Linked DNA regions of Anaeromyxobacter diazotrophicus. The protein of the gene in region 1 binds, or shares a complex with, the protein of each later gene. Links are inferred from orthologs where the notes say so. Each region holds a gene or a part of one and is shown on either strand. Other genes may lie near its edges. The genes, in order: nusB and rpsJ.

Region 1 (9,524 bases):
GAGCGGCGGCGGCCCGATGGTGGCGCGCGGCAGCCGCATCACCTCGAGCACCGCGTCGACCACGAGCCCGAGCACCCGGCCGGCCACGTTCACGACCAGCACCTTGGCGCGCGCGGCGCCGCTCACGGGGAAGCCGAGGCGGCGCCGCACGTCCACCACCGGGATCACCTCGCCGCGCAGGTCCATCACCCCGTCCAGGAACTCGGGGCCGCACGGCACCGGCGTCACCGGGAGCGGCTGGACGATCTCGCGGACGCGGCGCAGGTCGATGGCGTACTCCTCCCCTCCCACCTGGAACGCGCACAGCTCGACGAGCTCGCCCGCCCCCGCCGCCTCGCTCGCGCGGGGCTCCGGCCCGCCGAGCGGGAGCGCCTTCACGCCTCCTCCCCGGCGGCGCCGTCGCGCAGCACCGCGTCGAGGTCGAGCTGGATGAAGAGCCGCCCGCGGTCGCGCCCCAGCGCGAGCACGGCGCCCGAGGCCGACGCGCCCACGCCCGGCCGCCGCTCGATGGCGGAGGCAGCCAGCCGCACCACCTGGGAGACGCCATCGACGAGGAGCCCGCAGGGCTCGCCCGCGACGGCGCAGACCAGCACGCGCGAGAGCCGCCCCGGGGCGACCGGCGGCAGGCCCAGCCGCCGCCGCGGGTCGAAGACCGTGACCACCTCGCCGCGCACCATGATGATCCCGAGCACGTGCGCCGGCGAGCGGGGCACCTCGGTGATGGCCGGCGCCTTCAGGATCTCGCGGACCTGCCCCACCTCGAGCGCGTACTCCTCGGCGCCCAGCGAGAAGGTCAGCCACTCCTCGCGCGACTCCTCGATCGCCGGCGAGGCCGGCGCCGCGGCCAGCGCGGTCAGCCGCGGGAGCGCGGGCGCCCGCTCGTCCTCGCGCCAGAAGAACTCGTCGAGCGGATCGGCGGCCGCGGCGCGGGCCAGCGCCAGCTCGGGCCGGAAGGCGGGCGCGGCGGCGCCGGCGGAGGCGAGCTCCGCCCGCAGCGCGTCCTCGATCCGCTCCAGGTCCTCGGGCTGCAGCTCCGCGTCCATCGGCCGCCAGTCTACCGCGAGGGCGCCGGTCTCACCGAGCGCCCGACCGCCGGGCCGCGCCGGCCGCGAGCACCCCGGCGCCGGAGGTCGGGCGGTGTGGCCGCGCCTCCCACCGGCGGCGGCCTAGCCGGCCGCCTCGGCCAGCGCCTCGCCGTGGAGGACCTCCTCGAGGAGGGCCGCCACGTCGAGCACCAGCACGGTCTTGCGGTTGCCGAGGTCGGTCGCGCCGGCGATGCCGCGCACCCCGGCGAGCGCCTTGCCGAGTGGCTTCACGACGATGTCCTGCTGGCCGACGAGCGCGTCCACCGCCAGCCCGAGGCGCTCCTGCGCCAGCCCCACCACCACCACGAACAGCGGCCCCTCCGGCGCGGGCGCATCGTGCCCCAGGAAGCGCGACAGCCTCGCGAGCGGCACCGTCGCGCCGCGCAGCGTGAGCACCTCGCGCAGCTCGACGGTGCGGAGCTCTCGGGGGTCGACGGTCACGATCTCGAGCACGCTGTTGAGCGGCACCGCGTAGGTGCGGCCGGCCGCGCTCACCACCAGCGCCCGGATGATGGCGAGCGTGACGGGCAGCGTGATGTCCACCCGCGTCCCGCGGCCGACCTCCGTCTGCAGGTCGACGATGCCGGAGAGCGCGGCGATGTTGTTCTTCACCACGTCCATCCCCACCCCGCGGCCCGAGAGCGCGGTCACCTCGCGGGCGGTGGAGAAGCCGGGCGTGAAGATGAGGTTGAGCGCGTCGCGCCGGGAGAGCTGCGCCGCCGCCTCGGCGGTGAGCAGCCCGCGCTCGACCGCCACCTGGCGCACGCGCTCCTCGTCGATCCCTCGGCCGTCGTCCGCCACCGAGACCACCACGTGGTTCCCGCGCTGCTGCGCCGAGAGCACGATCCGCCCCACCTCCGGCTTCCCGGCGCGGCTGCGCTCCTCCGGCGCCTCCAGGGCGTGATCGAGGGCGTTGCGGATGAGGTGCATGAGCGGATCCGACAGCTCCTCCACGATGAGCTTGTCGAGCTCGACCTCGCTCCCCCGCACCTCCAGCTCGGCGCGCTTGCCGATGTCGCGGGTGAGCTTCCTCACCATGCGGGTGAGCTTGTCGAAGATCTGGCCCAGCGGCACCATCCGGACCTCGAGGATGCCGCCCTGCAGCTCGTTCAGCTTGCGCTCCAGCCGGCGGCCCTCGCGGTGCAGCTCGAGGCTCACGGTGGCGGGGTCCTCGCCGGCCCGCAGGCGCTCGGCGACGCCGAGGAGGCTGGTCTTCACGAGCACCAGCTCGCCCACGAGGTTCATGAGCGTGTCGAGCTTGTGGATGTCGACGCGGACCGCCTGCGAGACCGAGCGCAGGGAGGCGTCCACCTCGAGGACGCCCGGCGGCGCGGGCGCCGCGAGCGCCGCCGCCGGGGCGGCGTGCCGCTCTGCGGGCTGGCGCGGAGCGAGGGCGCTGGACGGCGCGGGCGTCGCGGCCGGAATCGTGGTGGAGGCCGGGGTCGCGGCCGGCCTCGAGGTCGAGGCCGCGCCCGTGTTCGCGGTCGAGGTCGCGGTCTTGTTCGCCGTCCCGGTCGAGGTCGAGGTCGCGGTCGTCGTCGAGGTCGAGGTCGCGGTCGGGCCGCTCCGCCCCCCCGCCCCACGCCGCCCGATCGCCTCCGCCCGCGCCGGCGCCGCGGCGGCCCGCACCGCGGCCTCGGGCTGCGCCGACCCGAACAGCACGTCGAAAGCGATCGCGTCCGGCTCGCTCGGCTCCGCCGAAGGCAGGGTGGAGATGACCTCCCCGGCCGGCTTCAGCCGCTTCTTCAGGTCCTCCAGCCCGGTGTCGAAGCTCGCGAGGTCGAACGAGGCCTTGACCCGGTACAGCCCCGCCCCCTTCTCCACGTTGGCGCGGAGCCGGTGCTCCTCGTACTCGGTGAGGACCGACCGCACGGAGGGGTCGAGCGCGAGCGCGTCGAGCGGATCGCGCGCCGCCGGCGCCTCGGTGGAGGCCGCGTCCCGGAGCCGCGCGGCCAGCTGGGCGGCGGGCTCGAGCGTGGCGGCCGCGCCCGGGGGCGTCTGCGCCGCCTCCTCGCCCACGATCCGCCCGAACAGCGCCGGGGCGGCGAGCAGCAGATCGAGGCAGCCGGCGTCGAGCGGGCGGCGACCCATGCGCAGGTCGTCGAGCCGGTCCTCGAGCGCGTGCGCCAGCGCCGTCATGCGCTCCACCCCGAACATCGCCGCGAGGCCCTTCAGCGAGTGGGCGGCGCGGAAGACCGCGTTCAGGGTGTCGGGATCGGCCTCCTGCCCATGGCGCGTGTCCTCCAGCCGGAGGAGGTCCTTGTCGAGCGCCTCGACGATCTCCTGCGCCTCGGAGAGGAAGTCCGAGAGGGCTCTCTGGGATGGGCGGTCCGCCATGTAGGCGTCTCTGCCCAAAAAACCCAGGGCGGAGGCGGACTTATCGTACCACGGCGCCGGGTCGGGGCAAGCCGGGGGGGCGCGGCAGCTCGACCCGCGAGACCGGGGCCAAGAGCTCCACCTCGGTCGCGCGCAGCGCCTCGCGCCCCTGCGAGAGCTCGCGGTGCAGCGCGCGCGCGTCTCCGAGCAGCACCAGCCGGCCCGGCGCCACCGGCAGGAGCGCCTCGAGGAAGAGGCGGCCCCAGGGCGCCTCGCCCGCGGGGAACGGCGGGAGCGCGCCGGCCCAGCTCTCGCTGCGGGCCTTGTGCATGGCCTGGCAGAGGTGCGCCACCTGCGTGGCCCAGGCGGCCGCGTCGGGCGGGGCCGCGGGGGCGCCGAAGCAGAAGATGCGCGGCACCGCGAGGCGCCCGCCGGAGGGGCGCAGGAGCGCCTCGCCGGTCTCCGGCCGGTAGCTCTCCTCGCGGATGGCGCGGGAGATGAGCCCGCACAGCCGCCAGTCGGCGAACCCGGCCAGCCCCTGCAGCGGCCGCTCCGGGCCCACCAGCACCGCCAGCGCGTCGACGTCGAGCGCGTCGAGCGCGGGCAGGCCGAGGTCGTGGAGCTCGAGGCGCAGCGCGGCCACGCCTACCCCTCACCGCGGCGCTTGGGCGGCAGCCCGGCCGCGAGCCGGTCGAGGACCCCGTTCACGAACGCCCCCGAGCTCTCGCTGCCGTACTTCTTGCCGAGCTCGATGGCCTCGTCGATGACGACGTTCACCGGCGCGGCGCTCTGGTGCGCCAGCTCGAACGTCGCCAGGCGCAGGATGTTCCGGTCGACGCGCGCCATGCGGTCGAGGCGCCAGTTCTCCGAGACCGCCTCGATGGCGTCGTCGATGGCGCGCCGGTGGCGCGCCACGCCGCGGACCATCTCCTCCGCCATGGCCATCACCTCGCGCTCGACCGGCTCGAAGCTCTTCCAGAAGCGCGAGAGCGCCTCGTCGAGATCGGTGGAGGCGACGTCGATCTGGTACAGCGCCTGGAGCGCGCGCTCGCGCGCCTTGGTACGCCTTCCGGAGCTCATCTAGTCCGCCCGCTTGCCGGCGCGGGCCACCACGGCCTTGAAGGCGTTCGCCTGCTCGATGGCGGCGGCGGCCGCCTCGGCGCCCTTGTTGCCGGCCTTCACGCCGGCCCGCTCCAGCGCCTGCTCCATGGTGTCGCAGGTGAGGACGCCCATCGCCACCGCGCAGCCCGCCTCCAGCGCGACGTGCGCGACGCCCTTGGTGGCCTCGCCCGCGACGTACTCGAAGTGGGGCGTCCCGCCGCGGATGACGGCGCCGAGCGCCACCACCGCGTCGTAGCGGCCGGAGAGCGCCACCCGCTTCAGGAGCGCCGGCAGCTCGAAGGTGCCGGGGCAGCGGTAGACGTCCACCGCCGCCTCGTCGGCGCCGTGCCGCTTGAGCGTGTCGAGCGCCCCCGAGAGCAGCTGCTCGGTGACGAGCGAGTTGAAGCGCGCGACCACCACCGCGAAGCGCAGGCCGGTCGCGACGAGCGACCCCTCGTAGACGTTCATCGCTTTTTTCCTTTCGCGGGGGCGCGCCGGGGGAGCCCCTTGGCAGCGGCGCGGGACGGGCGAGGGGCGACCAGCGTGAGGAGGTGCCCCATCTTGTCGCGCTTGGTCGTGAGGTAGGCGCGGTTGCGGCTGGTGGGCACCATCTCGATCGGCACGCGCTCCACCACCTCCAGGCCGTACCCCTCGAGCCCGACGATCTTCTTCGGGTTGTTGGTGAGGAGCCGCATCTTGCGCACGCCGAGGTCGCGCAGGATCTGGGCGCCGATGCCGTAGTCGCGCAGGTCGGGCTTGAAGCCGAGCTTCACGTTCGCCTCGGCGGTGTCGAAGCCCTGGTCCTGCAGGTTGTAGGCCTTGAGCTTGTTGACGAGGCCGATGCCGCGCCCCTCCTGGTCGAGGTAGACGAGCACGCCCTTCCCGGCCGCCTCGATCTGGCGCATCGCCGCCTGGAGCTGAGGGCCGCAGTCGCACCGCTCGGAGCCGAACACGTCGCCGGTGAGGCACTTCGAGTGCACCCGCACCAGCACCGGCTCGTCCTCGCGCCACTTCCCCTTCACCAGCGCGACGGCCTGGTGGCCGTCCACCTCGTTCTCGTAGGCGAGCGCGGTGAAGCCGCCGTAGATGGTGGGCAGCGGCGCCTGCGCCGCCCTCCGCACCAGCGTGTCCTTCATCATCCGGTAGGCGATGAGGTCGGCCACCGAGACGATGGGGATGTCGAACTGGGCGCCCAGCTTCTCGAGCTCCGGCAGCCGCGCCATGGTGCCGTCGTCGTTCATCACCTCGCAGATGACGGCCGCCGGCCGGAGGCCCGCCAGCCGCGCCAGGTCGACCGAGCCCTCGGTCTGCCCGGCGCGGACCAGCACGCCGCCGTGGCGCGCGCGCAGCGGGAAGACGTGCCCGGGCCGCGCCAGGTCCTCGGGGCGCGCGTCGTCCTTCACCGCGGTGAGGATGGTGTGGGCGCGGTCCTTGGCGCTGATGCCGGTGGTGACGCCGCGGGCCGCCTCGACGCTGACGGTGAAGGCGGTCCCGAAGTTGCTCGTGTTCGCGCCCTCGTCCACCATGAGCGGGAGGCGGAGCTGCCGCACCCGCTCCTCCGAGAGCGCCAGGCAGATGAGGCCGCGCCCGTGCTTGGCCATGAAGTTGATGGCCTCGGGGCTCACCTTCTCGGCGGCGATGCAGAGGTCGCCCTCGTTCTCGCGATCCTCGTCGTCGACGAGGACGATCATCCGCCCCTGGCGGAAGACCTCGATGGCCGCGTCGATGCGCTCGAGCGCGTGCCTGGCGTGGTCGATGGAAGGGGTCACGCCGCGCTCCCGCCGTAGCCCCACCGCGCGAGAGCGCCCGCGTCGAGCCCTCCCGGCGCGAGCCCGAACTCCGCCAACCTCGCCACGTGCCGCGCGACCACGTCTGCCTCCAGGTTCACCCGCGTGCCCGGCCCGGCCGCGCCGAGCGTGGTGCGGGCGAGCGTCTCGGGGATGAGCGCCACCTCGAACCGGTCGCGGTGCGCCCGGGCCACGGTGAGCGAGATGCCGTCGATGGCGATGGACCCCTTCTCGGCGACGAGCGGCGCGAGCGCCGCCGGCAGCGAGACGGTGAGCCGGGCGCCCTGCCCCTCCGCGGCGCGCGCCAGGACCTCGGCGACCGCGTCCACGTGGCCGGCCACGAGGTGCCCGCCGAGCCGGTCGGAGAGCGTCAGCGCCCGCTCCAGGTTCACCTGCGTGCCCGGGCGCCAGGCGCCGAGCGTGGTGCGGGCGAGCGTCTCGGGGACGGCGTCGAAGGACGCGAGCCCGCCGCCGCGCTCCACCACGGTGAGGCACGCGCCGGAGCAGGCCACGCTCTCGCCCAGGGCGAATGCGTCGACCTCGAGGGTCCTGGGGCGGAGGGTGAGCCGCGCGCCGCCCTGCCGGGGCACCACGCGCTCGACCGTCCCCACGTCGGAGATGAGACCGGTGAACATCGGGAGCGGAATCCTACCGGCAAGCCTGGAAAAGGCCAAGGTGATCCGGGGTGTTCCACGCAACTCCCCGTCGCCGCGTGGGCCGTGATGGCGCCGCACGGTTCAGGTGACGCCTGCGATGGGGGGTGTTTGCGGGGGGAGAGTTCTCCCCCCGCAAGTGAGGCGCCGCAGGCGCCGGAACCGACCTCATGGCGGGGCGGTGCCGACGCGATCAACTCGAGCGAGCGCCGCCATGAGATGCTCCCCCCGTGCCGCTGACCCTCCTCGACGCGGACGCGCGCGACGGCTGGGCCGCCGCGCTGGGCGGCTCGCGCGAGGCGGTCCGGGCGCTCCTCGACGGCTTCGACGCGCAAGCGCGCGCGCAGGCCGCGGCACAGCTCGGGCCGCTCGGCGGGCCGGCCCTCTGCGCGCTGCGGGCGCTCCAGGACCTCCTGCACCGCGCCCGCGGCCGCCGCCACGGCGCCGAGCTCGACCGGGTGGCGGCGCTCGCCGGGCGCGCACCCGCCGAGGTGCTCCTCGCCAACCTCGCCTACGAGCACGGCTGCTCCACGTTCCTCCGCGACGGCCCGGGGGGCCCCCTCCACGCGCGCAACCTGGACTGGCCCTTCCCGGGCGGCCTGCTGCGGCGGCACGGGTGCGTGCTGCGCGTCCACGGGGCGCCGGCGGGCGGGTACGCGGTGGTGGGCTGGCCGGGCCTCCTCGGCGCACTCACCGCGGTCGCGCCCGGCCGGTTCACGGTGAGCGTCAACTACGTGCGCCACCGCCGGGGCGGGCTGGCGAGGCTGCTCGCCCGCGCCGCGGGCGGCGCGCTGCCGGTGGCGTGGGCGGTCCGCGAGGCGCTCGAGCGGTCGGGCAGCTTCGCCGACGCGGTGGAGCGGCTCCGCGCCGCGCCGCTCCTCGCCCCGGCGCTCCTCGCGCTGGCGGGCCCGCGCCGCGGCGAGGCGGTGGTGGTGGAGCGCACCCCCCGCGGCGGCGCCCTGCGGCGCCTCGAGGAGGGCGCGCTCTCGGTCGCGAACCACTACGAGGCGGCGGGGCTCGCCGGGCAGTGCGTCGACTACGACGCGGGCGGCTCGGCGGCGCGCAAGGCGATCCTGGTCCGCGGCCTCGCTCGCGCGGCCCCGCGGGACGCCCGCGCCGCCCTCTGGCTGCTCGCGCCGGCGGTGCGGCCCGAGACGCAGCAGCAGGCCGTCATGCGCGCCGGCGACGGGCTGCTCGTGGTGCGCGCGCCGGGCGAGCGCGCGCGGCGGATCGACCTGTCCCCGCTCGGCGCGCCGCGCCCGCCGCGGCGAAGTCCGGCCGGCCCTCGATCGCGAGGTCGCCGCCGAGACGGCGCACGCTGACGTCCACCAGCGGGAGCGCGTCCGCCATCCGCGCCGGCCCGGGGCCCGACAGCCAGTCCTTGCCGCCGCCGAGGATGCGCGGCGCCAGGTGGACCAGCACGCGGTCCACGAGCCCCGCGGCGAGGAACGCCGCGTGGAGCTCGGCGCCGCCCTCGACCAGGAGGTGGGTGAGGCCGAGGGCCCCGAGCCGCGCCAGCAGGTCGTCGAGATCCACCCGGCCGCCGCGGCCGGCGCAATGCAGCACGGTCACCCCCGGCCCGTGCCGGCCCTCCCCGCCGCGGGCGAGGGTGGCGACCAGGGCCGGCGCCTCGGAGGCGACCGTGAACATCCGCAGCGTGGGCGGCAGGCGGAGCCTGGCGTCGAGCACCACCCGCACCGGATCGTGACCGCGTCCTCCCGGCAGCCGCGTGTTGAGGATGGGATCGTCCTGCCGGGCGGTGCCGGCGCCCACCAGCACCGCGTCGACCTGGTCGCGCAGCCGGTGCACCTCGCGCCGCGCCGCCTCTCCCGTCACCCAGCGCGCGTCGCCGCCGGCGGTGGCGATCTTGCCGTCGAGCGTGACGGCGGCCTTGAGGGTGACGAACGGCCGGCCGGTCTCGATGAAGCGCAGCCACGGCGCGATGAGCGCGTCGCAGGCGGGGCGCGCCACGTCCTGCACGACCTCGACCCCGGCGCGCCGCAGCCGGCGCACCCCTCGCCCCTTCACGAGCGGGTTCGGGTCGCGCGAGCCGACGAACACGCGCCGGACGCCCGCCGCGAGCAGGGCGCGGCTGCAGGGCGGCGTCTTGCCGAAGTGATCGCACGGCTCGAGCGTGGTGTAGAGATCGGCGCCCCGGGCGGCGGCGCCCGCGGCGCGCAGCGCCACCACCTCGGCGTGCGGGCCGCCGGCCCGGGCGTGGTGCCCGCGCGCCACCACCCGGCCGGCCTTGACCAGCACCGCGCCCACCGGCGGGTTGGGGTGCGTCCGGCCGAGGCCCTTCGCCGCCTCGCGCAGCGCGAGGCGCATGAACCGCTCCGGCGCGTCGCTCATGTGGACCCGCGACCGGGGCCCCTGGCCAGCCCCTCCAGCTCGCTCATGAACTCGCCCACGTCGGTGAAGGCGCGGTAGACGGAGGCGAAGCGGACGTAGGCGACCGGGTCGAGCGCGCGCAGCTTCTCCATCACCGCCTCGCCCACCACGTGGCTCGCCACCTCGCGCTCGCCCAGCTCCTGCACCCGCCGCTCCACCGCCGAGACGAGCTCGTCGATCTGCTCGCGCGA
Region 2 (9,421 bases), on another replicon or contig:
GGTCCCCACCTTCTTGGCGGCGGCCGTCTTGTCGTCCTCCTTCACTTCGCCCTTGAGCGCCTTCGAGCCGGTCGAGACGGCGGCCAGGGTCGCCCCGGTCGTGTCGTCGACGATCTGCGCGTACATGTGCTTCAGGCTCTTGTAGACGGTGAGCCGCGGACGCTCGGTGGTGCCGCTCAGCTTCTTCCGGATGCGGGCCTTGCGCTTCTCGCGTGCGGTGGTGTGCTTCGCCATGGTGGTTCCTCCGTGCGCCGGCGCAGGAGCAGCCGGCGCATGAGCTGGGGCGGCCTAGGCCGCGCCGGTCTTGCCTTCCTTGCGACGGATGGTCTCCTCCGCGTACTTGATGCCCTTGCCCTTGTACGGCTCGGGCGGGCGCAGCGCGCGGATCTTGGCGGCGGTGAGGCCGAGCAGGTGCTTGTCCACGCCGCGGACGACCAGGCGGGTCTGCTTCGCGTCGATCTCCGCCGTCACCCCCTCGGGGAGCCGGAAGACGACCGGGTGCGAGAAGCCGAGGGTGAAGTTGATGTCCTTCCCCTTCAGCTCCGCCTTGAAGCCGACGCCGTTGATCTCGAGCGCCCGCTCGTAGCCCTTCACGACGCCGTCGATGGCGTTCCTGACGAGCGTGCGGGTGAGGCCGTGCAGGCCCTTCGACTCGCGGGAGTCGTCGGGCCGCGTGACGTGCACCTCCTTGCCCGTCACCTCGACCTTGACGCGCGGGTTGAACGGGAAGTGCATCTTCCCCTTCGGCCCCTCGACCTTGATGTCGCCGTTCGCGACGGCGACCTTGACCTTGTCCGGGATCTTGACCGGAATCTTGCCGACTCGGGACATGGCTTCTCCTACCAGACGGTGCAGATGAGCTCGCCGCCCACCTTCTGCTTGCGGGCCTCGCGATCCACCAGCACGCCCTTCGACGTGGAGAGGATGGCGATCCCCATCCCGTTCAGCACCCGCGGGATGGAGTCGGTGGGGACGTAGCGGCGCAGGCCCGGCTTCGACACCCGCTTGATGTCGCTGATGGCCGGCTCGCGGTCCGCGCTGTACTTGAGCGTGATGGTGATGGCGCCCTGCGCGCCGTCGTCGTGCCGGACGAACTCCTTGATGTAGCCCTCCTCGCGAAGGACCTCGGCGATGCGCGCCTTGAGGCCGGAAGCGGGGACGACCACCTTCTCGTGCCGGGCCGACGACGCGTTGCGGATGCGCGTCAGCATGTCGCCAATGGGATCGGTCATGGACATGGGTGAGGTCTCCTACCAGCTCGACTTGATGACGCCGGTGATCTCGCCCTGCAGCGCGCGCTTGCGGAAGCAGATGCGGCACATCTGGAACTTGCGCAGGAACGCGCGCGGGCGGCCGCAGAGCTCGCAGCGGTTGTACTGGCGGACCGGGAACTTCAGCTTGCGCTTCGCCTGCGCCATCTTTGAAAGCTTCGCCATTCGTGAATCTCCTGGGCTCTTCCGCTACTGGCGGAACGGCATGCCGAGCGACCGGAGCAGCGCGCGGCCTTCCTCGTCGTTGCGGGCCGTCGTCACCACGGTGATGTTCATGCCCTTGATCTTCTCGACCTTGTCGTAGTTGATCTCGGGGAAGATGATCTGCTCGCGTACGCCGAGCGTGTAGTTGCCCTTGCCGTCGAACGCCTTCGGCGAGACGCCCTTGAAGTCACGGACCCGCGGCAGCGCGACCGTGAGGAGGCGATCCAGGAACTCGTAGGCGCGGTCGCCGCGCAGCGTGACCATGGCGCCGATCGACTGGCCCTGGCGCAGCTTGAAGTTCGCGATGGACTTGCGCGCCTTGGTGATGACCGGCTTCTGGCCGGCGATCTGGGCGAGCTGCTCCACCGAGGCGTCGATGATCTTGCCGTTGTTGATGGCCTCGCCGAGGCCCATGTTCACGACGACCTTGTCCACCCGCGGCACCTGCATCGGGTTCTTGAACCCGAACTCCTTCATGAGCGCCGGGCGGATCTCCTTCTCGAACCGCTCCTTCAGCCGTGCTGCCATCTCGACTCTCCTTGCCTTCGGCCGGCGCCAGCTCCTGCCGGGCGATGCGTCGTTGCTGCGGTGACGGGGGAGCCTGTCTCCCCCGGAATCGGCGCCGCGTCTACTTCGCGGCCGCCCGCTTCTCGCGCCGCGCCTTCTCCTTGGCGCCGTGCTCGCGGGCGATCTTCTCCTTGCGCGCCGGCTTGTCGCCCGCGCCCACCACCATCACGTTCGAGATGGCGATGGTGCCGTTCTGCTCGATGATGCCGCCCTCGGGGTTCGAGGGGTTGCGGCCCTTCTTGAGGTGCCGCTTCACGACCTGGACCTTGTCCACCCGGACCCGGCCCTTCTCGCGCAGGACCTCGAGCACCTTGCCCGACTTGCCCTTGTCCTTGCCGGCGATGACCTTGACCGTGTCGCCCTTGCGGATCTGCATGACCTAGAGGACCTCCGGCGCGAGCGAGATGATCTTCATGAACTTGCGGGCGCGGAGCTCGCGGGCCACCGGGCCGAAGATGCGGGTGCCGATCGGCTCGAGGTCCTTGTTGATGAGGACCGCCGAGTTGCCGTCGAACCGGATGTAGCTGCCGTCCGGCCGCTTCACCTCGCGGCTGGTGCGGACGATGACGGCGCGCGCCACCTCGCCCTTCTTCACCTTGGCCGCCGGGATGGCCTCCTTGACGGCGACCACGATGACGTCGCCGATGGAGGCGTAGCGGCGGCGCGAGCCGCCCAGGACCTTGATGCACATGACGCGCTTCGCGCCGGAGTTGTCGGCCACGTCGAGCATCGTCTGCTGCTGGATCATGGCTTAGACCTCCGCCGCCTTCTCGAGCGTCTCGACCACCCGCCAGCGCTTGTCCTTCGAGAGCGGCCGGGTCTCCTCGATGCGCACCTTGTCGCCCGGCTGGCACTCCTGCTTCTCGTCGTGCGCCTTGAACTTGGTGGCCTTCATCACGATCTTGCCGTACTTCCGATCGGCCACGCGGCGCTCGACCTTGACGACGACCGTCTTCGTCATCTTGTTCGAGACGACCACGCCGATGCGGGTCTTGCGGCTCCCGCGCTCCGTCTCCGTCGTCATGCCTGCTCCTTCTTCCCGGCCGCCTGCGCCGCGAGCTCCTGCTGCCGCTTGACCGTGAAGCAGCGCGCCACGTCCTTGCGCGCCTTCTTCAGGTCGGCGGTGGAGTCGAGCACGCCGGTGTTGTGCTTGGACTTCATCTCGAAGAGCGACCGCTTGAGCTCCTTCGCCCGTTCGGCGAGCTCCTGCGGCTGCAGCTCCTTCAGCTCCTTGGCGGTGGCCATGTCGTCGGCTCCTAGAGCGTGGCGCCGCGCTTCACGACCTTGGTCGCGATCGGCAGCTTGTGAGCGGCGAGGTGGAAGGCCTTCTTGGCGATCTCGTCCGTGACGCCCTCCATCTCGTAGAGGATGCGGCCCGGCTTCACGACGGCGACGTAGTACTCCACGTTGCCCTTGCCGGTGCCCATGCGCGTCTCGGCGGGCTTCTTGGTGATGGGCTTGTCCGGGAAGACCCGGATCCAGATCTTGCCGCCCCGCTTCACGAAGCGGGTCATGGCGACACGGGCGGCCTCGATCTGGCGGCTGGTCAGCCACCCGCACTCGGTCGCCTGCAGGCCGTACTCGCCCTGGTTGAGCTCGGAGCCGCGGTACGCCTTCCCGCGCATGCGGCCCTTCATCATCTTCCGATATTTCGTTCGCGCCGGCTGAAGCATGTCGTTCTCCCGGAGGTGCTAGACGCGGCCGGCGTGGCGCGGGGGGCGCGCCGGCGACGAAGCCGGCAGGACCTCGCCCCGCATGATCCACACCTTGCAGCCGATCTTGCCGTAGGTGGTCTTCGCCTCGGCGAACCCGTAGTCGATGTCCGCGCGGAGCGTGTGCAGCGGCACGCGGCCCTCGCGGTACCACTCGTAGCGCGCCATCTCGGAGCCGCCCAGGCGGCCGGAGCAGGCGACGCGGATGCCCTTGGCGCCGAACTTCTGCGCGGTCTGGACCGACTTCTTCATGGCGCGGCGGAAGGCGATGCGGCGCTCGAGCTGGGTGGCGATGTTCTCGGCCACCAGCTGCGCGTCGGTCTCGGCCTTCCGGACCTCGACCACGTTCAGGTAGACCTCGTTCTGCGTGAGGCCCTGGAGGTCCTTCTTGATGGTCTCGATGCCCGCGCCGCGCTTCCCGATGACGATCCCGGGGCGCGCCGTGTGGACGTTGATCTTGACCTTGTTCGCCGCCCGCTCGATCTCGATCTTGGAGATGCCGGCCTGGCCGAGCTTCTCCTTCACGAACTCACGCAGGTGGATGTCCTCGTGGAGCCACTTGGCGTAGTTCTTCTCCTCGTACCACTTCGACTCCCAGGAGCGGATGACGCCGAGGCGGAACCCGATCGGATGGACTTTCTGACCCATGAGCAGTTCTCCTCGTTCTCTCAGGCGCGAGCGCCGGTCCCGAGCTCGACGTAGACGTGGCTGGTGCGCTTCTCGATGCGGAAGGCGCGGCCCATGGCGCGGGGCATGAAGCGCCGCATCTTGGGGCCACCGTCCACGGTGAGCGTCTTCACGAAGAGCGCGTCCACGTCGACGTGGCCGCCCTTCTGCTCGGCGTTCGCCACCGCGGAGCGCAGCAGCTTCGCGAGGGGCTTCGCCGCGGACTGCGGCGTGTAGCGGAGCATCGCGAGCGCCTCGCCCACCGGCATGCCGCGCACGTGGTCGGCGACGAGCCGCACCTTGCGCGGCGCGACCCGCAGGAACGAGAGGCTGGCGTGCGGCCCCGCCGGCGCCTTCGCCGCGCGCTTGGCGGGCGCGGCCTTCTGCTTCTTTTCGGTCTCGGCCATGTCGGTGGCTCCTTACTTCTTCGGGGCGGGGGCGGGCGCCGCCGCGACCTTCTTCTCGGCCGAGTGGCCGTGGAAGGTGCGCGTCGGGGCGAACTCGCCCAGCTTGTGCCCGACCATGTTCTCGGTCACGAACACCGGCACGAACTTGCGGCCGTTGTGGACCGCGAAGGTGTGGCCGACGAAGTCGGGCAGGATGGTGCTCCGCCGCGACCAGGTCTTGATGACCGACTTCTTGTTGCCCTTGTTCGCGTCCTCGACCTTCTTGGCGAGGTGCTTGTCGGCGAACGGGCCCTTCTTGATGGAACGCGCCATGTCGTTGTCCTCGTCCCGTGAGCGCTAGTGCGGCCGGTTGCGGATGCCGGGCTGGCGGCGGGTGACGATGAGCTTGTCGGTGCGGCGGTTGTTGCGGGTCTTGAGGCCCTTCGTCTTCTGGCCCCAGGGCGAGACCGGGTGCGGGTTGCCCTGCCCCGACTTGCCCTCGCCGCCGCCGTGCGGGTGGTCGACCGGGTTCATGGCCAGGCCGCGGACGGTGGGGCGGATGCCCAGCCAGCGGCTCTTGCCGGCCTTGCCCACGCGCACCGAGGCGCTCTCGATATTGGAGAGCTGGCCGATGGTGGCCTTGCAGTCCTGCAGGACCATCCGGACCTCGCCCGACGGCATGCGGATCTGGGCGTAGGCGCCCTCCTTCGCCATGAGCTGGCCGAAGGAGCCGGCGGAGCGGATGAGCTGCCCGCCCGAGCCCGGCTGCGCCTCCAGGTTGTGGAGGACGGTGCCGACCGGGATGGAGCGGATGGGGAGCGCGTTCCCGGGGCGGATGTCGACGCCGTCGCCGGAGAGGAGCACGTCGCCCACGTTCAGGCCGACCGGGGCCAGGATGTAGCGCTTCTCGCCGTCCTTGTAGTGGAGCAGCGCGATGCGGGCGGTCCGGTTCGGGTCGTACTCGATGGCCGCGACCTTGGCCGGCACGCCGTCCTTCTCGCGCCGCCAGTCGATGACGCGGTAGCGGCGCTTGTGGCCGCCGCCCATGTGGCGGGTCGTGATGTGGCCGTGCGCGTTGCGCCCGCCCGTCTTGCGGATCGCCTTGGTGAGCTTCTTCTCGGGCTTCGACTTGGTGATCTCCGCGAAGTCGGAGACCGTCATGAGGCGCCGCCCGGCGCTCGTAGGCTTGTAGCTCTTGAGGCCCATGGTCCGTTCCCTTGCGCTACGCGCCCTCGAAGAGCGAGATGGTCTCGCCTTCCTTCAAGGTCACGATGGCCTTCTTCCAGTTGGGGCGGCGGCCGAGGTTCCGGCCGACGCGCTTGTTCTTGCCGCGGGCGATCGAGGTGCGGACGGCGGTCACGTGGACGCCGAAGAGCTTCTCGACCGCGCCCTTCACCTGGATCTTGGTCGCGTCGCGGTGCACCTCGAAGGCGTACTGCTGCGCCGCCTCGCGGCCGCGCTCGGACTTCTCGGTGATGAGCGGACGCTTCACCACGTCCTGATCGGCGAGCATCATGACAGGGAGGCCTCCAGCTTCTTGGCGCTCTCGGCGGTCAGCACGAGCGCGTCGTGCTTCAGGATGTCGTAGACGTTGAGCCCCTCGGCGGCGAGGAAGTCGGCGCCGCGGAGGTTGCGCACGCTCTGCTCGAGCGCGACGTTCGCGGCCGCGTCCACCACCAGCACCTTGGCGAGGCCCAGCTTCTTCAGCACCTGGGCGGCGGCCTTGGCCTTGGGGGCGTCGGGGGCCCACTTCTCGACGATGAGCAGCTTCTGGTCGCGGTTGCGCAGCGCCAGCGCCGAGCGGAGGGCCGCCTTGCGGACCTTCTTCGGCACCTCGTACCCGTAGTCGCGCGGCTTCGGCCCCATGGCCTTGCCGCCGCCGACCCACTGGCTGGCGCGGGTCGAGCCCTGGCGGGCGCGGCCGGTGTGCTTCTGCTTCCAGGGCTTCTTGCCGCCGCCGGACACCAGCGAGCGGTTCTTGACGGCGTGGGTGCCGGAGCGGTCGGAGGCGAGCTTCGCCTTGACCACCTCGTAGAAGAGGTGCTCGTTCACCTCACCGGCGAACACGGCGTCGGCGAGCTCGATCTCGCTCACCTTGTTCTTCTCGAGGTCGTAGACGTCGAACTTGGCCATGGTGGTTCCTCAGTAGGGGCCCGGGGCCCCTACTTGATCTCCACGTCGACGCCGGCCGACAGGTCGAGCTTCATCAGCGCGTCGAGCGTCTGCGGCGTCGGCTCGAGGATGTCGAGCAGCCGCTTGTGCGTGCGGATCTCGAACTGCTCGCGCGACTTCTTGTCGACGTGCGGGCTGCGGAGGACGGTGAACTTGTTGATCCGGGTGGGGAGCGGGATGGGGCCGGCCACCTTGGCGCCGGTCCGCTTCGCCGTCTCCACGATCTCACCGGCCGACTGGTCGAGCAGCTTGTAGTCGTAGGCCTTGAGCCGGATCCTGATCTTCTGAGTCGCCATTGAAGAGCCTTTGTCTCGATCCTCGGCGCTGCGCGCCGCCCGCGGGTCGCGGGCGGTGCCGTCCGCCGCGGCGTCCTTCTACTGGATGACCTCGGCCACCACGCCCGCGCCGACCGTACGGCCGCCTTCACGGATGGCGAACCGGAGCTCCTTCTCCATGGCGACGGGGGTGATGAGCTCCACCTCCACCGACACGTTGTCCCCCGGCATCACCATCTCCACGCCCTTCGGCAGCGTCATCGTCCCGGTCACGTCCGTCGTCCGGAAGTAGAACTGCGGCCGGTACCCGTTGAAGAACGGCGTGTGACGACCGCCCTCCTCCTTCGTCAGGACGTACACCTCGCCCTTGAACTTCGTGTGCGGCGTGATCGACCCCGGCTTCGCCAGCACCTGACCGCGCTCCACCTCCTCGCGCTTCAGGCCGCGCAGCAGCGCCCCGATGTTGTCGCCCGCCTGCCCCTCGTCGAGCAGCTTGCGGAACATCTCCACGCCCGTCACCACCGTCTTCGCCGTGGGCTTGATGCCGACGATCTCGACCTCCTCGCCCACCTTGATGACGCCGCGCTCCACGCGCCCCGTCGCCACCGTCCCGCGCCCCGAGATCGAGAACACGTCCTCGACCGGCATCAGGAACGGCTTGTCCGTCGCGCGCTTCGGCGTCGGGATGTAGCTGTCCACCGCGTCCATCAGCCGACCGATCGACGGCTCGCCCAGGTCGCCCTTGTCGCCCTCGAGCGCCTTCAGCGCCGACCCCTTCACGATCGGGATCTCGTTCCCCGGGAACTCGTACTTCGTCAGGAGCTCGCGGACCTCCAGCTCCACCAGGTCGAGCAGCTCCTTGTCGTCCACCATGTCGCACTTGTTCAGGTAGACCACGATGTACGGCACGCCCACCTGCCGGGCGAGCAGGATGTGCTCGCGCGTCTGCGGCATCGGGCCGTCCGCCGCCGAGACCACCAGGATGGCGCCGTCCATCTGCGCCGCGCCGGTGATCATGTTCTTCACGTAGTCCGCGTGGCCCGGGCAGTCGACGTGCGCGTAGTGCCGCTTCTCCGTCTGGTACTCCACGTGCGCCGTCGCGATCGTGATGCCGCGCTCCCGCTCCTCGGGGGCCTTGTCGATCTGATCGTACGCCATGAAGCTCGCCATGCCCTTCGCCGCCGCCACCTTCGTGATGGCAGCCGTGAGCGTCGTCTTCCCGTGGTCGACGTGCCCGATCGTCCCCACGTTCACGTGCGGCTTGTTGCGCTCGAACTTTTCCTTGGCCATGGCTCCTGTCCTCTCTGGTCTGCGGCTCGAAAGTGGTTGCGCGGGACCGCCTACTTCGCGACGGCGGCGCCCTTCGACTTGGTGACGATGGTCTCCGCGATGCTGGCGGGGACCTGCGCGTAGTGCGCGAACTGCATGGTGTAGGTGGCGCGGCCCTGGGTCTTCGACCGAAGGTCCGTGGCGTAGCCGAACATCTGGGCCAGCGGCACCTGGGCGGTGATGACCTGGATGCCGGCGCGCGGGGCCATGCCGTGGATCTTGCCGCGGCGCGAGTTGATGTCGCCGATGACGTCGCCCATGTACTCGTCGGGCGTCAGCACCTCGACGTCCATGATCGGCTCGAGCAGGACCGGGCCCGCCTTGGCGGCGCCGTCCTTGAAGCCCATGGAGCCGGCGATCTTGAACGCCATCTCGGACGAGTCGACGTCGTGGAAGCTGCCGTCGAAGACCTCGACCTTGATGTCGACCATCGGGAAGCCGGCCAGCACGCCGCCCTGCATCGCCTCGACGATGCCCTTCTCGATGGGGGCGATGAACTCCTTGGGGATGGAGCCGCCCACCGTCTCGTTCTCGAAGGAGAAGCCGGCGCCCGGCTCCTGCGGGATGAGGCGCAGCCAGCAGTGGCCGTACTGGCCGCGGCCGCCGGTCTGCCGGATGTAGCGGCCCTCCGACTCGACCCTCTTGGTGATGGTCTCGCGGTAGGCGACCTGCGGCTTGCCGACGTTCGCCTCGACCTTGAACTCGCGGAGCATGCGGTCGACGAGGATCTCGAGGTGGAGCTCGCCCATCCCGCGCATGATGGTCTGACCCGTCTCCTCGTCGGTGTGGACGCGGAACGAGGGGTCCTCCATCTGGAGGCGCTGCAGGGCGAGGCCCAT

What was found.
Region 2: the proteins of nusB (region 1) and rpsJ are in contact, whole or in part, in a solved structure (PDB 3D3B), measured with the Escherichia coli proteins. The link is inferred for Anaeromyxobacter diazotrophicus from one-to-one orthologs.

The regions. Positions count from the first base shown.
Region 1 is NZ_BJTG01000002.1:344,504-354,027, reverse strand. Bases 2,765-5,763 are described here. They hold nusB (transcription antitermination factor NusB), read right to left. Parts: upstream 4,482-5,763; coding sequence 4,047-4,481; downstream 2,765-4,046. Other genes in these bases: HWY08_RS04620 (bifunctional 3,4-dihydroxy-2-butanone-4-phosphate synthase/GTP cyclohydrolase II), read right to left, coding at 4,967-5,763; ribH (6,7-dimethyl-8-ribityllumazine synthase), read right to left, coding at 4,482-4,970; HWY08_RS04635 (peptidase M17), read right to left, coding at 3,463-4,044; HWY08_RS04640 (chemotaxis protein CheA), read right to left, coding at 2,765-3,422. Also shown: HWY08_RS04650 (chemotaxis protein CheW), read right to left, coding at 1-378; HWY08_RS04645 (chemotaxis protein CheW), read right to left, coding at 375-1,043; more of HWY08_RS04640, read right to left, coding at 1,167-2,764; more of HWY08_RS04620, read right to left, coding at 5,764-6,271; HWY08_RS04615 (riboflavin synthase), read right to left, coding at 6,268-6,924; bifunctional diaminohydroxyphosphoribosylaminopyrimidine deaminase/5-amino-6-(5-phosphoribosylamino)uracil reductase RibD, read right to left, coding at 8,113-9,294; transcriptional regulator NrdR, read right to left, coding at 9,291-9,524. UniProt on the Escherichia coli protein: Part of the processive rRNA transcription and antitermination complex (rrnTAC). The complex forms an RNA-chaperone ring around the RNA exit tunnel of RNA polymerase (RNAP).
Region 2 is NZ_BJTG01000007.1:196,800-206,220, reverse strand. The notes cover bases 5,622-8,517. They hold rpsJ (30S ribosomal protein S10), read right to left. Parts: upstream 7,275-8,517; coding sequence 6,969-7,274; downstream 5,622-6,968. Other genes in these bases: tuf (elongation factor Tu), read right to left, coding at 7,353-8,517; rplD (50S ribosomal protein L4), read right to left, coding at 6,319-6,939; HWY08_RS15365 (50S ribosomal protein L23), read right to left, coding at 6,029-6,322; rplB (50S ribosomal protein L2), read right to left, coding at 5,622-6,012. In the rest of the region: rplR (50S ribosomal protein L18), read right to left, coding at 1-234; rplF (50S ribosomal protein L6), read right to left, coding at 289-831; rpsH (30S ribosomal protein S8), read right to left, coding at 840-1,238; HWY08_RS15420 (type Z 30S ribosomal protein S14), read right to left, coding at 1,251-1,436; rplE (50S ribosomal protein L5), read right to left, coding at 1,461-2,003; rplX (50S ribosomal protein L24), read right to left, coding at 2,104-2,418; rplN (50S ribosomal protein L14), read right to left, coding at 2,422-2,790; rpsQ (30S ribosomal protein S17), read right to left, coding at 2,794-3,066; rpmC (50S ribosomal protein L29), read right to left, coding at 3,063-3,287; rplP (50S ribosomal protein L16), read right to left, coding at 3,299-3,715; rpsC (30S ribosomal protein S3), read right to left, coding at 3,734-4,402; rpsS (30S ribosomal protein S19), read right to left, coding at 4,840-5,139; more of rplB, read right to left, coding at 5,164-5,621; more of tuf, read right to left, coding at 8,518-8,543; fusA (elongation factor G), read right to left, coding at 8,594-9,421. UniProt on the Escherichia coli protein: Involved in the binding of tRNA to the ribosomes. Part of the processive rRNA transcription and antitermination complex (rrnTAC). The complex forms an RNA-chaperone ring around the RNA exit tunnel of RNA polymerase (RNAP).